2 regions of the Neobacillus sp. S1227 genome follow, and region 1 is predicted to be linked to the other one. Evidence: a T-box and tRNA genes for the amino acid it is inferred to sense, from the RefSeq annotation. Region 1 holds a T-box; the other holds one or more tRNA genes.
What was found. A T-box is a leader RNA that pairs with one kind of tRNA and senses whether it is charged. The one in region 1 lies ahead of trpS (tryptophan--tRNA ligase), so its partner is inferred to be a tRNA-Trp.
Positions count from the first base shown of each region.

Region 2: it encodes a tRNA-Trp, which carries the amino acid that the T-box ahead of trpS (tryptophan--tRNA ligase) is inferred to sense. The anticodon was not compared.

Region 1 covers NZ_AP038276.1:1,610,188-1,620,462, forward strand. Annotated here, with positions in the region: gene ACZ5AE_RS08285 (ABC transporter ATP-binding protein) at 1-560, shown strand, start outside; gene opp4A (oligopeptide ABC transporter substrate-binding protein) at 640-2,355, shown strand; gene opp4B (oligopeptide ABC transporter permease) at 2,542-3,507, shown strand; gene opp4C (oligopeptide ABC transporter permease) at 3,519-4,430, shown strand; gene ACZ5AE_RS08305 (DUF3603 family protein) at 4,849-5,595, shown strand; gene trpS (tryptophan--tRNA ligase) at 5,730-6,719, opposite strand; T-box leader at 6,771-6,988, opposite strand; gene ACZ5AE_RS08315 (peptide ABC transporter substrate-binding protein) at 7,613-9,319, shown strand; gene opp3b (oligopeptide ABC transporter permease) at 9,430-10,275, shown strand, end outside.
Region 2 covers NZ_AP038276.1:3,827,268-3,837,542, reverse strand. Annotated here, with positions in the region: gene ACZ5AE_RS19115 (divergent polysaccharide deacetylase family protein) at 1-43, shown strand, start outside; gene ACZ5AE_RS19110 (exodeoxyribonuclease III) at 170-922, shown strand; gene ACZ5AE_RS19105 (hypothetical protein) at 984-1,121, opposite strand; rRNA gene ACZ5AE_RS19100 (16S ribosomal RNA) at 1,610-3,159, shown strand; rRNA gene ACZ5AE_RS19095 (23S ribosomal RNA) at 3,362-6,296, shown strand; tRNA gene ACZ5AE_RS19090 (tRNA-Leu) at 6,637-6,723, shown strand; tRNA gene ACZ5AE_RS19085 (tRNA-Gly) at 6,737-6,811, shown strand; tRNA gene ACZ5AE_RS19080 (tRNA-Leu) at 6,817-6,905, shown strand; tRNA gene ACZ5AE_RS19075 (tRNA-Ala) at 7,005-7,080, shown strand; tRNA gene ACZ5AE_RS19070 (tRNA-Met) at 7,102-7,175, shown strand; tRNA gene ACZ5AE_RS19065 (tRNA-Tyr) at 7,199-7,283, shown strand; tRNA gene ACZ5AE_RS19060 (tRNA-Trp) at 7,289-7,359, shown strand; tRNA gene ACZ5AE_RS19055 (tRNA-Ile) at 7,375-7,448, shown strand; gene ACZ5AE_RS19050 (Fpg/Nei family DNA glycosylase) at 7,554-8,360, shown strand; gene ACZ5AE_RS19045 (helix-turn-helix transcriptional regulator) at 8,527-9,162, shown strand; gene ACZ5AE_RS19040 (pyruvate, water dikinase regulatory protein) at 9,185-10,000, shown strand; gene ppdK (pyruvate, phosphate dikinase) at 10,004-10,275, shown strand, end outside.

The DNA.
Region 1 (10,275 bases):
TGGATTTGTTAGAAAAGGTAGGCTTGCCGCAAGATGCCTATTATAAATATGCGCATGAATTTTCTGGCGGACAGCGCCAGCGGATTGGAATTGCCAGAGCCCTTGCGCTGCGGCCGAAATTGATAATAGCGGATGAACCGGTGTCTGCTTTAGACGTATCCGTACAATCTCAAGTATTAAATCTATTAAAGGATTTACAGGAAGAATTTGACCTGACTTTTCTTTTTATTGCTCACGATTTAAGTGTTGTCAAACATATGAGTGACCGTATTGGGGTTATGTATTTAGGGAATATGGTAGAGATTTCCGATAAAAAAAGCCTTTATGCCGAACCCTTGCATCCATATACCCAGGCGTTAATTTCCGCGATACCAAATCCGGACCCGCGGCATAAAAAGGAGCGGATCATTTTAACCGGCGATGTGCCAAGCCCAATCAATCCTCCTGCAGGCTGTCCATTCCATCCTCGCTGCCCAAAGGCAATGGAGGAATGTTCTAAAAGTAAACCTGTATTAAAGGAGGTGAAGCCTTCTCACCGAGTAGCTTGCCACCTTTATTAGTAGTAGAAAAGCGGAAGCCCCTAGGCGCTGAAGCTGGACAACTACCGAAGCAGCAAAAATTTTATTAGGGGGGAAACAAATGAGGAAGAGAAGTATGCTCTGGCTTGCAGCTTTAATGCTCGTGTTATCAGTATTTTTAGCAGCATGCTCCGGCGGTGAAAAAGCCGGCACTAAGAAAGAAGAAAACGGGGGGAAATCTGGTGAATCCGCGGATAAACCTCAAGATGGCGGTACATTAGTATATGCGCTTGATTCATCTCCAAAAGGAGTATTTAACTATTCCTTCTATGGCGATGCAGTCGATGCTCAAGTAATCGATCTTTTTGACGAAAATTTAATTGACTATGATGCGCAATTAAAAGCACAGCCGCATATTGCTTCTTGGAAAACGTCCGATAACAAAGTATTTGATTTTGAAATTAAAAAGGGTGTTAAATGGCACAATGGTGACGAACTTTCAGTGAAGGACTGGGAATTCGCACTATACACAATCGCTAACAAAGATTATGAAGGTCCTCGTTTCGATAACGTTAGAAATATCGTAGGCGCTCAGGATTTCCATGATGGAAAAACTGACAAAATCGAAGGTATTAAAGTCGTTGACGATTATCATATCCAAATCACTTTTGACAAAGCACGCGTAAACAACCTGGATAATCTTTGGACATATCCAATGAACCGTACTGCTTTTAAAGGTGTAGCAGTTAAAGATATGATGAGCGCTGAAACAGTCCGCACTAAGCCAGTAGGTCTTGGACCATTTAAAGTAACAAAAATTGTTCCAGGTGAGTCCGTTGAAATGGAACGATTTGATGATTACTTTGGCGGCAAACCGCATATTGAAAAGTTAGTTGTAAAAGTAATCGACCCATCTCTATCTGTTGGAGAACTTAAAAACGGTACACTTGACATGACTTCATTCCACCCAAGCATTATCGATCAAGTAAAAGCGCTTGATAATGTAAATACCATCACTTACCCAGGTGTAAGCTTCTACTATGTTGGTTTCCGCTTAGGTACTTGGGATGGTGAAAAGAACATCATGAATGAACCGAAATACCAAGAAAAGAAGCTTCGTGAAGCGATGTACTACGCGATTAACCGTGAAGAGTGGGTTAAAGCGTTCTTCTTCGGTGTAGGTAAGCCGGTTAACCGGCCAATTCCAACTAACCACTGGATTTCAGCACCAAATGATCAATTAGAGCAATACAAATATGATCCGAAGAAAGCAAAAGCATTGTTAGATGAAGCAGGATATAAGGATGTAAACGGAGATGGCTTCCGTGAAGATCCAAACGGTAAGGAATTTGTTGTGAACTTCTCTCACTATGCAACACAAAACCCAACATTTGAAGCACGTGCGAAAGCAATGGGACAATATTGGGAAGCAGTTGGCTTAAAGACAAAGGTTTCTATGGTTGACTTCAACCTTTACTATGATCAACTTGAAAAAGCGGATAAGTCCATGGAGGTATTCTTCGGCGGCTGGTCAACTGGCGCTGATCCAGACCCAACTCCACTTTGGGGATCAAAAGCTATTTGGAACTACCCTCGCTGGGTAAATGAAGAAAGCGATAAATTATTGGATCAAGCCCTTGATATTAATGTTGTTGGTACTGATAACAACAAACGGAAAGATCTATATGTCCAATGGCAAAAGCTATTCATGAAGGACCTTCCAGTTTTACCGATTGCTGAACTTGAAGAAACAATGGCAGTCAGCAAGCGGGTAAATGGGGTTAAATTTGATGTGTCTGGTATGAACCGTCCAAATGAATGGTGGATTAAGCAATAATAACAGCAGATTAACAGCAATAAACTATGTTAAATGCCTTAAACTTTTGAAAATGAAAACCTTTTGATTTATTAATGGGATGAGTCAACAGAGGAAGACTGAAGAATCCTCCGATGACTCTCCCAGTTTAATCGAAGGGTTATTCCAACAATGTATTTACCATCGTTATAGACAAGGAGAATGCACATGCTGAAGTACTCATTTCGAAGAATTTTGGGCATGATTCCAATGTTATTCCTCATCTCCATCGTCGTTTTTACTTTAGCAAAATTAATGCCGGGTGACGGCATCAGTGGAGAAATCGACCCACGGAATACTGATCCTCAATATATCGCTGAGATGAGGGAAAAGTTGGGCTATAATGATCCGATGCCTCAGCAATATTTACGCTGGATCGAAAATTTTGTACAAGGGGATTTTGGCAAGTCAACGCGCTTTAAAATTCCTGTGGCAGATGTTATATCCGAACGCCTTCCTAATACTCTTATGCTAGGTATTACATCCATACTAATAACTTATATTCTCGCATTTTTTATGGGATCATATGCAGGTCGAAAACCGTATACATTTGGAGATAATCTAATAGGGGGGTTAAACTATTTAGGTTTATCCATTCCATCGTTTATCGCAGGTGTATTTGCGATATACTTATTTTCCTTTACTTTAGGATGGTTTCCTTCTAATGGATCAGTTGATATTGGAGTTACCGATGGAACATTGGAATATTGGATAAGCCGTCTTCATCATGTATTTTTACCAGCCATTGTACTAGGTTTATTAAGTACAGCTAGTTATACACAATTCTTACGGAACGATATTATCGAAAACAGCCGTAAGGATTTTGTTCGGACGGCACGCGCTAAAGGGACGCCTGAAAGAAAAATTTATAATGTTCATATTTTAAGGAATTCGATTATTCCTTTGATTACCTTTTTGGGATTTGACCTTGTTGCGATTATTAGCGGTGCTATCATTACGGAAACAATTTTTACATATCCGGGTCTTGGACAGCTATTCCTGCAATCAGTTGGAACAAGGGATTATCCAGTTTTAATGACATTGACCATGTTGTTCTCATTTTTAACACTGATCGGCAACCTTGTGGCTGATGTCTTATACGGTGTAGTAGATCCGAGAATCAGGTTGGATTAGGGGGGAGAAAGATGCAAATCGTTACAAAAAAGGATACCAATATATCGGCAGTACCCCCGAAAAAGAGCTTATCCCCATGGGCAATCGCAAGAAAAAAATTCGTTCAGAATAAACTCGCAATGATTAGTTTCATTTTTTTAGTTATTGTTGCGATTATCTCCTTTTTGGCTCCTTATATCACGACGGCGGATATAACCAGGGTAAATATTGGAGAAATGTCGTTAGAGCCTTCGAGTAAACACTGGCTTGGAACGGATAAATCAGGCCGGGATGTGTTTACAAGACTGCTTTATGGCGGAAGGATTTCGCTATTGGTTGGATTAAGCTGTACGCTTTTTGTTATTTTTATTGGGACTTTGATTGGCTCTGTAGCAGGATATTTTGGCGGAGCCGTTGATAATCTGTTAATGAGATTTACTGATTTTATCTTAAACTTTCCGTTCTTGGTTTTTGTCATTGTTATTAATGCCATTTTCTTTGGAAAAGTAAGTGGATTATGGGTTTTAATTGCGGTTATCAGTCTTCTTTACTGGGGGGGGATTGCCCGGATTGTCCGCAGTAAGATTCTTGCAGAAAAAGAAAACGAGTATATCATTGCCGCAATTTCCATCGGGTGTTCACCAGCAAAGGTAATTGTTAAACATTTGTTGCCTAACGTTTTGTCAACAATAATTGTTCAGGCAACAATCACATTTGCCTCGATGATTGTCATTGAATCCGCATTGAGTTACCTAGGATTTGGTGTTCCTCAAGAAACGCCGAGCTGGGGAAATATGCTGAACTCTGCAAATGAACCTGATGTTCTTCAATTTAAGCTCTGGATATGGATGCCGCCGGCATTCATCATTACCATGACCATTCTATCCATCAACTTTATCGGTGAAGGCCTAAAAGACGCTTTCAATCCTAAATCAAGAAGATAGAAATCTGCCATCCAAACATGGTAGATTTTTTTTATTCTATAATAAACTTTTCGAAATGCCTTATTAAAAAATAGGCTGTTTAACAAGTTCGTTGATTTGCGCTCCACTAAGGAAAGCTTCCTTGAATATTCATCGCAGGGACAGGCTGCACTTTGCCTGTCCCGAGGCGCTTCGCTTTCCGCGGGAAGCTTCAGGACCTCCCCGCGGAAAGCGAGTGCACGGGGCGGAAGTCAACAGGCCCAATAGCATAGACAAATTTTTAATATCATCGCTTCAAACAACAAGTTATCCAATGCTTTATAGGACAAAATTCCCGTTAATATGAAAGGAACGGAGCAAAATGTATATTAAGGAATAATTTAACTGCTGCCTGCCCATACTGATTGACAAACAGTTTCTTGAAGTGAGGGATTATACAATGTTATATCTTCATGATGTATGGGTGAATTGGTTTGAAGGAGAAGAAAACGGTTATAATGTCTGCCACTTCCACGAATGGCGCAAGGATGACGGAGTTGAGCTGCTTGACCAAGTACCGCTGCTAAAAGTGGAGCCAATTCTTTTTAACTATATCGAAAATGATTTATCTGAATTGCCACAGCAGCTTCTAGATGATATTTTTCAAAAAGCATACTTGCGAAAAAACCATGAACGGATCCAATTGGATTACTGCTTTGTGGTAACTGATGGGGTAGGAATTCTTGCTGTTGATACGATTGGCTATAATATTCCGATTCGAAAAAGCCGGTTAATACCTAGACAGGAACAGCTTGTGTATGAAATGATCAGCAATCATGAACCAAAAGAATATGTATTTTATAATCAGCCGAGTAAAAAGAACTTCCATATTCTTTCACCAGAGCCTACGTTAATGCTGGGCTTGACAAGAAAAGAACGGCAGATAAAGCAGCTTCTGTTTATGGCTTTAGATCAGTTGTTTTCATCGAATAATGAAGCTGAGATTCGGTATTGGTTTACTGAATGGTGCCCAGAACGCTACCAAACAATCCAAGAACTAAATTTTGCTGATGCCTGGGAACAGCTTTATGATGAAATCAAATTTGGCTGGTCGAAAAAACATGAAATCTTTTGTGAAAATTTAATAAAGGGACAGCCATTTTTTGAGAAGCTTTGGGAAATGGAACACGGTCCAAAGGTAAACTAAAAGCCTGACCCAAAAGGAATATATTAATTCCTTTTGTGGTTCAGGCTTTTTTTGCTAATAGGAAAGTATAAATTCAACTACGCCTCAGTCTTCGTCCTTTCTGACTTGCCAAGGTGCGTGGTTTCATTTATTAGCTATTTGTGTTTTCTTCCAAGTCCCATTGCATTTTCCATCTTCTTTAAGGTTTTTCTAGCAATTTTATTTGCTTTCTCCGCACCAAGGTCTAGTATTTCATCTAATTCATTTGATTCCATTAATTCATGGTATTTATCTTGGATTGGTTTAAATGCATTAATAACAACATTGGCCAAATCACCCTTGAAGTCTCCATAACCTTTTCCGTGGTACATCTCTTCAAGTTCAATAATAGTCTTATTTCCTAAGATAGAGTATATGGATAAAAGATTTGAAATACCTGGTTTATTTTCTTTATCATACTTAACAATTCCTTCTGAATCGGTCACAGCACTTTTAATTTTCTTTTCAATTTGTTTTGGGTCATCAAGCAATGCAAGAAATGCTTTTTGATTCGGATCAGACTTGCTCATTTTCTTTGTCGGGTCCTGCAGGGACATAATACGGGCACCGACCTCCGGAATGCGGACTTCTGGTATCGTGAGTATTTCTCTATATTTTTTATTAAATCTTTCTGCAAGATCACGAGTAAGCTCTAAATGTTGTTTTTGGTCTTCTCCTACTGGAACAAGGTCAGCATTATACAATAAAATATCTGCGGCCATTAATGGCGGATAGGTTAATAAACTAGCAGATACAGCCTCTTTACCTGCTGATTTATCCTTAAATTGGGTCATTCTCTCTAGTTCTCCGATATATGACACACATTGCATCAACCATCCGGCTTGAGCATGGGCGGGAACTTCTGATTGGATAAACAAAGTCGCTTTTTCCGGATCGATTCCGACTGCAATATATAAGGCAGCCAAGCTGCGGATGTTCTTTCTTAGAGTTGCGGGATCTTGCGGGACAGTTATTGCATGCTGGTCGACAATGCAGAAGTAGCAATTATATTCATTCTGCAGGTCCACGAACTGCTTAAGTGCACCAATATAGTTACCAAGTGTGATTGTTCCACTTGGCTGAATTCCTGAAAATATTGTCTTCATATATAATAGTCCTCCTAAACAAATATATATAAAAAGCCATTCATCCCCAAAGATAGGGACGAATGGCTCGCGGTACCACCCTAATTACTCAAAAAAATGAGTCACTTTAAACCCCTTTAACGCGGGGAACGTCTACTCCTACTTTTCCTTTTATAAGGCTCAGAAAGAAGCTCCAAAGTCCATTCCGTATTTCTTTGTGTTTGTTTCCACCACCCACAAACTCTCTAAAACAAAGGACGATACGTACTACTCTTTTTCAATGCTTATTTTGCAGTTATTTAATTATTTCCATTATAAATGATTTACATATTTCATTTCAAGTCAGTAAAACATAATAAACAACAAGGGCAATGACCATAAAAAGGCCATTTATAATTGCATAAAAAAAGAAGGGGTTTTTATTAATCGTGACAAGTTCTGATAAACCGGGAACATCCTCGAATCTCCTCTTATTAGTCCTAAATGATAGTGTAAAGTTGAAGGACTTGAAAATCGCATCATAAAAACCACTTTGAATGGTAAAAATGAGCAAAAAAGAAAGGAGAAGAGCAAATGAGATATAAAAAGATATATTGATATAGCTAACAATAGATATTTCACCATAAAAAATAAAGGATAAAATGAAAATGGAAAGTTGTGTAAACGCTACCAAAAATACACTCTTTTTAGGGAAAAATTTCACTTTTATTCCTCCGAAACGTTGAATTTGTAAGGTTTTATAACGTGAAAAACCTTAATAAATATAAATTATAACATAGTTGTTTGTAATTCATATGTAAGAATTGTCTCGGAAATGTAAATTAATTTTCAAAAAGTAATGTACAAGAGAATGAAAATATGTATAATAGAGAATGTAGTAATTTTTCAGAATAATAGAAAAGGGAGGTCTACTAGTGAAGAAATCAAAACTTTCACTACTTTTAGTATTATCGCTAGTGCTTAGCATGTTCCTGGCAGCATGTTCCGGCGGCGATAAGAAAGACACAAGCTCTAAAGATGGTAAAAGCACTGGTGATACAGAGCAATTAGCAGCCAAACAAGAACTAAATGTTTTGGAGTCTGCTGAAATTCCGTCTATGGACAGCGTAATGTCTCAAGACACATTAAGTTTTACAACTCTAAATGCAACAAACGAAGGTCTATATCGTTTAGATCCAGATCAAAAAGTTATTCCTGGTGTTGCTGACGGCGAGCCAGCCTATAATGATGACAAATCTGTTATCACAATCAAATTGAAAAAAGATGTTAAGTGGTCTAACGGTGACCCTGTTACTGCCAATGACTTCGTATTTGCATGGAGACGTGCAATCGACCCTAGAGTAGCTGCTCCATATGGTGCTTACTTCATGGAAGGTAAAATCAAAGGCGCTAGTGAAATAGTTGAAAAGGGCGATAAAGTAACTGATGCAGATTTAGAAACTTTAGGGATTAAAGCTCTAGATGATAATACACTTGAGATCACTTTAGTAAGAGCTCTTCCTTATATCGAATCATACTTAACATTCCCATTATTCTACCCACAAAACGAAAAGTATGTTACAGCACAAGGCGCTGACTATGCAAAAGATGCTGATCACATTCTTTACAATGGTCCATTTAAAATGACGAAGTGGGCTGGGCCAACTGGAACTGAATGGGTATTAGAAAAGAATGCGGATTACTGGAATGCAAAAGAAGTTACTCTAGAAAAGATCAACTTCAACGTTTCTAAAGATCCACAAGCATCTGCAAACGCATATACTGCTGGTGAAGCTGATATTACGCCAAAACTTGCACAAGCTGCGATCCTTTCACAATTTGAAGGAGCAGATGATTTACTTCGTTACCAAGAACCATCTATCTGGTGGTTAAAAATGAATGAAAAGAACCCAGCATTGAAAAATGTTAACATCCGTAAAGCTATTGCACTTTCAGTGGATAAAAAGGCTTTAGTTGAAGATGTATTAGCAAATGGTTCAATCGCTGCAGACTTCCTTGTTCCAAAAGGTTTCTCTTTCGACGAAAATAATAAAGATTTCCGTGAAACAACTGGAACTTACCTAAAAACTAACAAAGAAAAAGCAGCAGAACTTTGGAAAAAAGGACTTGAAGAAACAGGTCTAAAAGAAGTGAACTTTACTTATGTTGGTCAAGATACAGAAACTTCAAAAGTAACTGATGCTTTTATCAAAGACCAATTAGAAAAGAACTTACCAGGATTAAAGATTACAATTGAAGCAGTACCATTCAAAATCCGTATTGCTCGTGAAGATGCTGAAGATTATGATTTATTAATGGGTGGTTGGGGACCAGACTATGCTGACCCAATGACATACATGGATCTATGGGTTACTGGCGGCGGCCAAAACCACATGAGCTACGGCAACCCTGAATTTGATAAATTAATCAAATCAGCTAGCGAAGAATTAGTTGCTAAGCCGCAAGACCGCTGGAAAGCACTTCAAGATGCAGAGAAAATCTTGTTAGAGGATGATGCAGCAATTGCACCACTTTACCAACGTTCTGTTAACATCTTGATTAATCCAAAAGTCAAAGGCTTTGCACACCATGCATTTGGTCCTGACTATAGTTACCAATGGATTAAAATCTTAGATAAGTAACTATAACTAATCAAATAAAAAGAGAGTATATTGGCAAAATATACTCTCTTTTTACCTGTGTGAGAATTGTCGTAAAAAGTCGAAAATTTAATTAATTAGGAGGTGTAGGCATGGTCAAATATATACTCAAACGTGTTGGCTATATGATTATTACACTTTTTATTGTAACATCGCTTACCTTTTTCCTCATGAAGCTAATTCCTGGTAGCCCTTTTAATAACTTCGAAAAGCTAACTGAAGTTCAGCGTAATATTTTGCTGGATAAATATGGCTTGAACGACCCTGTGCCTGTTCAATATGCAAACTATATGGTGAACTTGGTAAAAGGGGATTTAGGAGTTTCCTTTCAGTTTGATAATACCCCTGTGACACAACTTATTGCTAACCGTCTTGGACCTTCAGCTCAATTAGGTCTGCAAGCAATGATAGTAGGTTCAATTTTAGGTATCTTATTAGGAGTAATCGCTGCTCTTAAACAAAACACTTGGATTGACTACGGTTCTACATTTATTGCTGTTGTAGGTAAATCGATACCATCATTTATTTTTGCTGGTTTAATGCAATATTTTATTTCAGTTAAATTAGGTTGGCTTCCGGTAATGTTATGGAAAGGACCGGAATATACGATTCTTCCAACGATAGCACTTGCCATGTTCCCAATCTCAATCGCAGCCCGCTTTATGCGTACTGAAATGGTTGAAGTGTTAGGGTCTGATTATATTACTTTGGCAAGAGCTAAAGGAGCTAGCCGCTGGCAAATTAGCTTTAAGCATGCCTTAAGAAATGCATTAATTCCAGTTGTAACAGTTTTAGGGCCATTAGCAGTTAGTTTAATGACTGGTTCGCTTGTGATTGAGCAAATATTTGGTATACCTGGTATAGGTGAGCAGTTTGTAAAATCCATAAATATGAACGATTACCCGGTTATTATGGGAACAAATATTTTATTTGCTGTA
Region 2 (10,275 bases), 2.2 Mb from region 1:
GCTTTTTGACTATCAATTAATAGAAAAGAAATTTATCCCCTAATAAAGGCAGCAATTTGTTGCCTTTTTCCATTTATTTTCTGAACAAAATCCTTTCCGTGTGTCATTTAAAGCTGATACAATGACCTTTATTAAATAGAATAAAAGTCATAAGGGAGTAGGATCATAAATGAAACTAGTTTCTTGGAATGTGAACGGTCTTAGAGCTTGTGTGAAAAAAGGCTTTTTGGAATATTTTCATGAGATGGATGCGGATATCTTTTGTATTCAGGAAACGAAATTGCAAGAAGGGCAAATTAGTCTGGAGTTAGATGGCTATCATCAATATTGGAACTATGCCATTAAAAAGGGTTATTCAGGTACAGCTGTTTTTACAAAAGCTAAACCATTATCAGTTAAATATGGAGTGGGTCAGGAAGATGATGAAAATGAAGGCCGAATTCTTACATTAGAATTTCCTGAATTTTTCTTGGTCAATGTATATACACCAAACTCACAGAGAGATTTGGCAAGGCTAGGGTACCGTTTAGAATGGGAGGAGCGGATTCTTCAACATCTGCAGGAGCTGGATAAGATAAAGCCTGTTGTCTTTTGCGGCGATTTAAATGTTGCCCACATGGAAATTGATTTAAGGAATCCGAAATCAAATGTAGGGAATTCAGGCTTTACAGACGAAGAACGAGCTAAAATGACAACACTACTGGATGCTGGATTTATTGACAGCTTCCGCCATTTCTATCCGGATAAAGAGGGAGCTTATACGTGGTGGTCATATATGAATAAAGTTCGGGAAAGAAATATCGGCTGGCGGATTGACTATTTCATCGTCTCGCAAACTTTATGTGAGCGATTAAAAAATGCCGATATTCACGCTCATGTAATGGGAAGTGATCATTGCCCCGTGGTGCTGGAAATACATTAAGGATTAAGGACTTTAAAAAAACCCTTTGCCAGGAAAAGCTATGGCAAAGGGTTTTTTAACCTCAAATTTCATTAAGAGGTGTTCCCAGTTCGTCAAATTCAGGATTCTTATCTGAATCGGTTGAATTGCTTAATTGTTCTTGCGAGCTTGAGTCGACGAAATCTGTATCATTTTCTTTTTTCAGCGAATTGTAATTCATATTAACAGCCCCTTCCTAGAGAAAAATTACTTAAGTATTTTTTCCTAAGCGGAAGAAAACTAAACGTTTTTACATATAAAAATTGCTATTTGAAATGAACCTTTATCATAGTTAAAATTAGAAGTTGACGAACATTAAATTGAGTAGTAATATATTCATTGTCGCTGATGCGAGATAGTTAAAAGAAAAGTTTAGTTTTATCAATTATCTTGATGAAAGTTGACAAAAAAAAGGCATTATGTTAATATAACAAATGTCGCTAATCGATAGATTAATAGATAGTTCTTTGAAAACTAAACAAGCAAAAACGTCAACAAACAATAATATTCGTTTCGAACGAAACGAAGCCAACGTAACATTTTTGAGCTAATCAACTCAACTTTCCCCCGTATTAACGCGCAGTAATATCCTTCGGATATACTGCCCGTAAATACCCGGAAAATTCGACTAACCATCGCGTGAAAAACGTCCGTGACGGAAGTCTCATTTTTTTGGAGAGTTTGATCCTGGCTCAGGACGAACGCTGGCGGCGTGCCTAATACATGCAAGTCGAGCGAATCACTGGGAGCTTGCTCCTGGTGGTTAGCGGCGGACGGGTGAGTAACACGTGGGCAACCTGCCTGTAAGACTGGGATAACTTCGGGAAACCGGAGCTAATACCGGATAATTTCTTCCCTCGCATGAGGGAAGGTTGAAAGTCGGTTTCGGCTGACACTTACAGATGGGCCCGCGGCGCATTAGCTAGTTGGTGAGGTAACGGCTCACCAAGGCGACGATGCGTAGCCGACCTGAGAGGGTGATCGGCCACACTGGGACTGAGACACGGCCCAGACTCCTACGGGAGGCAGCAGTAGGGAATCTTCCACAATGGACGAAAGTCTGATGGAGCAACGCCGCGTGAGCGATGAAGGCCTTCGGGTCGTAAAGCTCTGTTGTCAGGGAAGAACAAGTATCGGAGTAACTGCCGGTACCTTGACGGTACCTGACCAGAAAGCCACGGCTAACTACGTGCCAGCAGCCGCGGTAATACGTAGGTGGCAAGCGTTGTCCGGAATTATTGGGCGTAAAGCGCGCGCAGGCGGTCCTTTAAGTCTGATGTGAAAGCCCACGGCTCAACCGTGGAGGGTCATTGGAAACTGGGGGACTTGAGTGCAGAAGAGGAAAGCGGAATTCCACGTGTAGCGGTGAAATGCGTAGAGATGTGGAGGAACACCAGTGGCGAAGGCGGCTTTCTGGTCTGTAACTGACGCTGAGGCGCGAAAGCGTGGGGAGCAAACAGGATTAGATACCCTGGTAGTCCACGCCGTAAACGATGAGTGCTAAGTGTTAGAGGGTTTCCGCCCTTTAGTGCTGCAGCTAACGCATTAAGCACTCCGCCTGGGGAGTACGGCCGCAAGGCTGAAACTCAAAGGAATTGACGGGGGCCCGCACAAGCGGTGGAGCATGTGGTTTAATTCGAAGCAACGCGAAGAACCTTACCAGGTCTTGACATCCTCTGACACTCCTAGAGATAGGAATTTCCCCTTCGGGGGACAGAGTGACAGGTGGTGCATGGTTGTCGTCAGCTCGTGTCGTGAGATGTTGGGTTAAGTCCCGCAACGAGCGCAACCCTTGATCTTAGTTGCCAGCATTCAGTTGGGCACTCTAAGGTGACTGCCGGTGACAAACCGGAGGAAGGTGGGGATGACGTCAAATCATCATGCCCCTTATGACCTGGGCTACACACGTGCTACAATGGATGGTACAAAGGGCAGCGAAGCCGCGAGGTGAAGCCAATCCCATAAAACCATTCTCAGTTCGGATTGCAGGCTGCAACTCGCCTGCATGAAGCCGGAATCGCTAGTAATCGCGGATCAGCATGCCGCGGTGAATACGTTCCCGGGCCTTGTACACACCGCCCGTCACACCACGAGAGTTTGTAACACCCGAAGTCGGTGGGGTAACCGTAAGGAGCCAGCCGCCTAAGGTGGGACAGATGATTGGGGTGAAGTCGTAACAAGGTAGCCGTATCGGAAGGTGCGGCTGGATCACCTCCTTTCTAAGGATATAAGCTGGACCTATGAGCCAGACAATACATGTTTGTTTGATTGTTTCTTGTTTGTTTAGTTTTGAGGGAATTATCTCTCAGAACTTTCGTTCTTTGAAAACTAGATAATCGTAAAAGAAGAAGTAACCAAGTAAGAACCGAGTAATCGCCATTTTAGTTTTTCTCTCTTATTTTTAAGAGTAAAAACCTTATAGGTTAAGTTAGAAAGGGCGCACGGTGAATGCCTTGGCACTAGGAGCCGATGAAGGACGGGACTAACACCGATATGCTTCGGGGAGCTGTAAGTAAGCGCCGATCCGGAGATTTCCGAATGGGGAAACCCACTGTTCGTAATGGAACAGTATCTTCACCTGAATACATAGGGTATTGATGGCAGACCCGGGGAACTGAAACATCTAAGTACCCGGAGGAAGAGAAAGCAAACGCGATTCCCTGAGTAGCGGCGAGCGAAACGGGAACAGCCCAAACCGAAAGGCTTGCCTTTCGGGGTTGTAGGACACTCAACATGGAGTTACAAAGGAACGGGGTAGATGAAGCGGTCTGGAAAGGCCGGCCATAGAAGGTAAAAGCCCTGTAGTCGAAACTTCGTTCCCTCCTGAGTGGATCCTGAGTACGGCCGGACACGTGAAATCCGGTCGGAAGCAGGGAGGACCATCTCCCAAGGCTAAATACTCCCTAGTGACCGATAGTGAACCAGTACCGTGAGGGAAAGGTGAAAAGCACCCCGGAAGGGGAGTGAAAGAGAACCTGAAACCGTGTGCCTACAAGTAGTCAGAGCCCGTTCATGGGTGATGGCGTGCCTTTTGTAGAATGAACCGGCGAGTTACGATTGCATGCGAGGTTAAGTTGAAGAGACGGAGCCGCAGCGAAAGCGAGTCTGAATAGGGCGAAATAGTATGTAGTCGTAGACCCGAAACCAGGTGATCTACCCATGTCCAGGGTGAAGTCCAGGTAACACTGGATGGAGGCCCGAACCCACGCACGTTGAAAAGTGCGGGGATGAGGTGTGGGTAGCGGAGAAATTCCAATCGAACTTGGAGATAGCTGGTTCTCTCCGAAATAGCTTTAGGGCTAGCCTCACGTAGTTAGAGTCTTGGAGGTAGAGCACTGTTTGGACTAGGGGCCCTCATCGGGTTACCGAATTCAGACAAACTCCGAATGCCAATGACTTATCCGTGGGAGTCAGACTGCGAGTGATAAGATCCGTAGTCAAAAGGGAAACAGCCCAGACCACCAGCTAAGGTCCCAAAGTATACGTTAAGTGGAAAAGGATGTGGAGTTGCTTAGACAACCAGGATGTTGGCTTAGAAGCAGCCACCATTTAAAGAGTGCGTAATAGCTCACTGGTCGAGTGACTCTGCGCCGAAAATGTACCGGGGCTAAACGTATCACCGAAGCTGTGGGTGGACACCATGTGGTGTCCGCGGTAGGAGAGCGTTCTAAGGGCGTTGAAGCTGGACCGTAAGGACTGGTGGAGCGTTTAGAAGTGAGAATGCCGGTATGAGTAGCGAAAGATGAGTGAGAATCTCATCCACCGTATGCCTAAGGTTTCCTGAGGAAGGCTCGTCCGCTCAGGGTTAGTCGGGACCTAAGCCGAGGCCGAAAGGCGTAGGCGATGGACAACAGGTTGATATTCCTGTACCACCTCTTTATCGTTTGAGTGATGGGGGGACGCAGGAGGATAGGGTAAGCGCACTGCTGGATATGTGCGTGTAAGCAGTTAGGCTGAGAAGTAGGAAAATCCGCTTCTCATCAGGCTGAGCTGTGATGCCGAGGGAAATATAGTACCGAAGTTCCTGATTCCACACTGCCAAGAAAAGCCTCTAGCGAGATGAATGGTGCCCGTACCGCAAACCGACACAGGTAGGCGAGGAGAGAATCCTAAGGTGAGCGAGAGAACTCTCGTTAAGGAACTCGGCAAAATGACCCCGTAACTTCGGGAGAAGGGGTGCTTTTTGGGGTGAATAGCCCCGAAGAGCCGCAGTGAATAGGCCCAGGCGACTGTTTAGCAAAAACACAGGTCTCTGCAAAGCCGCAAGGCGAAGTATAGGGGCTGACGCCTGCCCGGTGCTGGAAGGTTAAGAGGAGGGGTTAGCTCACGCGAAGCTCTGAATCGAAGCCCCAGTAAACGGCGGCCGTAACTATAACGGTCCTAAGGTAGCGAAATTCCTTGTCGGGTAAGTTCCGACCCGCACGAAAGGCGTAACGATCTGGGCACTGTCTCAACGAGAGACTCGGTGAAATTATAGTACCTGTGAAGATGCAGGTTACCCGCGACAGGACGGAAAGACCCCATGGAGCTTTACTGTAGCCTGATATTGAATTTTGGTACAGCTTGTACAGGATAGGTAGGAGCCTGAGAAACCGGAGCGCCAGCTTCGGTGGAGGCGTCGGTGGGATACTACCCTGGCTGTATTGAAATTCTAACCCGCACCCCTTATCGGGGTGGGAGACAGTGTCAGGTGGGCAGTTTGACTGGGGCGGTCGCCTCCTAAAATGTAACGGAGGCGCCCAAAGGTTCCCTCAGAATGGTTGGAAATCATTCGCAGAGTGTAAAGGCACAAGGGAGCTTGACTGCGAGACCTACAAGTCGAGCAGGGACGAAAGTCGGGCTTAGTGATCCGGTGGTTCCGCATGGAAGGGCCATCGCTCAACGGATAAAAGCTACCCTGGGGATAACAGGCTTATCTCCCCCAAGAGTCCACATCGACGGGGAGGTTTGGCACCTCGATGTCGGCTCATCGCATCCTGGGGCTGTAGTCGGTCCCAAGGGTTGGGCTGTTCGCCCATTAAAGCGGTACGCGAGCTGGGTTCAGAACGTCGTGAGACAGTTCGGTCCCTATCCGTCGCGGGCGCAGGAAATTTGAGAGGAGCTGTCCTTAGTACGAGAGGACCGGGATGGACGCACCGCTGGTGTACCAGTTGTCTTGCCAAAGGCATCGCTGGGTAGCTATGTGCGGACGGGATAAGTGCTGAAAGCATCTAAGCATGAAGCCCCCCTCGAGATGAGATTTCCCATAGCGTCTAGCTAGTAAGATCCCTGAAAGATGATCAGGTTGATAGGTCAGAGGTGGAAGCGCGGTGACGTGTGGAGCTGACTGATACTAATCGATCGAGGACTTAACCAAATCGAAAAGCGGAAGCGGCCGGTTAGCAACGTATGGCCTGGAGGACTTTGACTGAGATAAGTGTAAACTCGCCGATTGGCAAGCGGGTTAGGCGCAGACAGAGGCGTAGTTGAACTTATGCGTTCAGAATTTAGTAATAAATTCTGATTAGCTAAAGGAAACACGATGAGCGCAAGCGAATCGATGTTGACTTATCGTAGGGAAAAGACCGAAGGACACTAGTTGCTGGACGCTGGAGCTACACAATGAACAATGTAATTTGGTGAACTCGTTCTTATTTACTTCTTCTATATTATCTAGTTTTGAGGGAATGAAATCCCAATAATCATTATTATACCTTGCGGGTGTGGCGGAATCGGCAGACGCGCTAGATTCAGGTTCTAGTGGTAGTAATACCGTATGGGTTCAAGTCCCTTCACCCGCACCAAAGAGACTAAAATGCGGAAGTAGTTCAGTGGTAGAACACCACCTTGCCAAGGTGGGGGTCGCGGGTTCGAATCCCGTCTTCCGCTCCAAACATGCCGGGGTGGCGGAACTGGCAGACGCACAGGACTTAAAATCCTGCGGTAGGTGACTACCGTACCGGTTCGATTCCGGTCCTCGGCACCATTATTTCTCTATTGGGAAATAGCACAGATTGGTAGAACACTACGTTCGGGACGTACAGGTCGTTCACTAAATCCTTTTTACCCGATTATCTAAAAGTATGGGGCCTTAGCTCAGCTGGGAGAGCGCCTGCTTTGCACGCAGGAGGTCAGCGGTTCGATCCCGCTAGGCTCCACCATTTAATTTAAATATGTAATTTGGCGGTGTAGCTCAGCTGGCTAGAGCGTACGGTTCATACCCGTAAGGTCGGGGGTTCGATCCCCTCCGCCGCTATTATATTTTGCCAATTTTATAATGGAGGGGTAGCGAAGTGGCTAAACGCGGCGGACTGTAAATCCGCTCCCTCAGGGTTCGGCGGTTCGAATCCGTCCCCCTCCACCATTTATAGGGGCATAGTTTAAAGGTAGAACTAAGGTCTCCAAAACCTTCAGTGTGGGTTCGATTCCTACTGCCCCTGTTACAATTACATAATGGGCCTATAGCTCAGCTGGTTAGAGCGCACGCCTGATAAGCGTGAGGTCGATGGTTCAAGTCCATTTAGGCCCACTCTAATAGAAAACAGTCTAAAACCGAGTCCGTGTGATTCGGTTTTTTTATTTGATTTTACCGTTTTGGAAAACATAAAGGAAAAGAGTTATGGAGGAGGACATTATGCCTGAACTGCCGGAAATGGAAAACTATAAGATTCTTTTAAGTCAAAAGATTGCTGATAAAACCATTACCGATGTCCAAGTAAACCGTGAAAAATCGATAAATGTGAATCTCGAGCTTTTTAAAAGGACCGTTCTTAATCAAAAAATAACTAACATTTCTCGAAGGGGGAAGCACCTTCTTTTTCACCTCCAAAATGGTCAGCTTTTGTTATTGCATTTAATGCTCGGAGGATGGATGTTTTATGGCCAAGAAGCGGATAAACCTAAACGAACTATACAGGTTCAGCTTTCTTTCGGAAATGAACATTTATACTTTATTGGTCTGCGTCTGGGATATCTTCATTTATATTCCCGTCAGGAAGCAGAAGAAAACCTTTCCCATCTAGGGCCGGAGCCGCTGAGCAGTTTTAGATTGGAGGAATTTATGAAACGAATTGGCAGCAAGCATGGCCGATTGAAGACCACACTCTTGGATCAGGAGTTTATTGCAGGAATTGGCAACTGCTATTCTGCTGAGATCTGCTTTGATGCAGAAATTTTGCCAGCCAAAGACATTGATGACATTAGTCCATCTAGCCGTTCTCAATTGTTTCAATCGATGAAAAAAATTCTCCAAGTGGCCATTCAAAATGGAGGTTACATGGAAAATCCCACATTCAAGGGTGATAAAATAACGGGCGGTTTTAATCCATTATGCCAAGTATACGACCGTGAGGGGGAGAAATGCAGACGTTGCGGGGCCATAATCGTAATGGAAAAAATCTCTTCCCGGAACACTTTTTATTGTCCAGATTGTCAAAAGTAGTACTGTTCCCTGCCGAATTTCGGCGGGTTTTTTTATTAAACGAAAAAATTAACCAATTTGTTAAAATTATTGTTTCCGAATTTGTTTAAATGTACTATACTATATACAATTAAGTATAACACATTTAGATATATATAACATATTTATTGTGAATAAGGGGGTGTTAATGATTAAACTCACCAAGCGTCAGGACGAAATTCTGCAGATTGTAAAGGAAAACGGCCCGATAACCGGTAAAGAAATTGCGGAGAAGCTCTCTGTTACCAGAGCGGCATTAAGACCGGACCTTGCAATCTTGACCATGTCCGGCAGTCTGGATGCCAGACCGCGTGTCGGGTATTTTTTTAATGACAAATTAGAAGTAAAACGGCAGGCGAAGAAGTTTATTCAGCAAAAGGTATCCGATTTTAAGGCTCATCCAATCGTAGTTGAAAAATCAACTTCTGTTTATAATGCGATTGTCCAGCTGTTCCTCGAGGATGTTGGAACACTTTATGCGGTGGATACAGAAGGTAACCTTGCAGGTGTAATATCCAGAAAGGATTTGCTCAGGGCTGCACTTGGGAACAAAAACCTGCAGGAATTACCCGTAAGTGTCATTATGACAAGAATGCCTAATATAATCACGATTAATCCAGAGGAAACCTTGCTGGAAGCGGCCAAAAAAATGATTAATTTTCATATTGATTCCTTACCGGTGGTAAAGGAAGTCGATCATAAAAATAATACATATTTGTTGTTGGGGAGAATTACCAAAACGACAATAACAAGGGCCTATTTAGAATTTATGGAAGAAAAATAGTTTAAGGGGAGTTGCTGTGATTTTGGTACAAAAGGAAGTTGTCTACGTAGTATCTGACTCGGTTGGTGAAACGGCTGAGCTTGTTGTAAAAGCAGTGGCAACACAGTTTAATGGTGGACAGGTAGAAATACGCAGAAACTCATATGTAGACGACATTGAAGACATTGAAGATGTGATTATTTTGGCAAGAAAGGACCATTCCATCATTGCCTACACCATCGTCATTCCGGAATTAAAAGATTATTTAGATAAGCGTGCCATGGAAGAGGGGATAATGGCAGTTGACCTCCTCAACCCATTAATGAATGCATTTACAACAAGGTTTAACAAACAACCCCACCACCAGCCTGGCTTAATGAGAAAATTAGACGAAGAATATTTCCGCAAAATCGAGGCGATTGAATTTGCTGTGAAATATGATGATGGACGGGACCCAAGAGGCATTATGAAGGCTGATATCGTTTTAATCGGCGTGTCCCGGACTTCAAAAACGCCGCTGTCCATGTACCTTGCCCATAAGCGTTTTAAAGTGGCCAATGTGCCGTTGGTTCCAGAAGTGCCTCCGCCAGATGAACTTTTTAAAATACCGAGAAAAAATTGTATTGGTTTAATTATTTCACCAGATAAATTAAACGAAATTCGCACTGAGCGCCTAAAAGCACTTGGGCTGGGCTCAAAGGCGAATTATGCGAGCTTCCAGAGAATTCTCGACGAACTAGATTATGCCGAAAAAATCATGAAACGCGTAGGCTGTCCTATCATAAATGTTTCGAATAAAGCAATCGAAGAAACTGCAGGTTTAATTTTAGACGTGTTGAAAAAAGAGAGGAGCTTTTAAATCATGGAAAAATTCGTTTATTTATTTCATGAAGGCCATGGCAATATGCGGGATTTACTTGGGGGAAAGGGAGCGAATCTAGCAGAAATGACAAGAATCGGCCTGCCGGTTCCATATGGTTTTACCATTACAACGCAAGCTTGCAATGCTTATTATGAGTCTAATAAAACTATTCCAGCTTCAGTAGAATCACAGACATTAGAGGCCTTAAGACTTTTGGAAGAAAAAATGAACAAAAAACTCGGTGACCCGCAAAATCCCTTACTTGTTTCGGT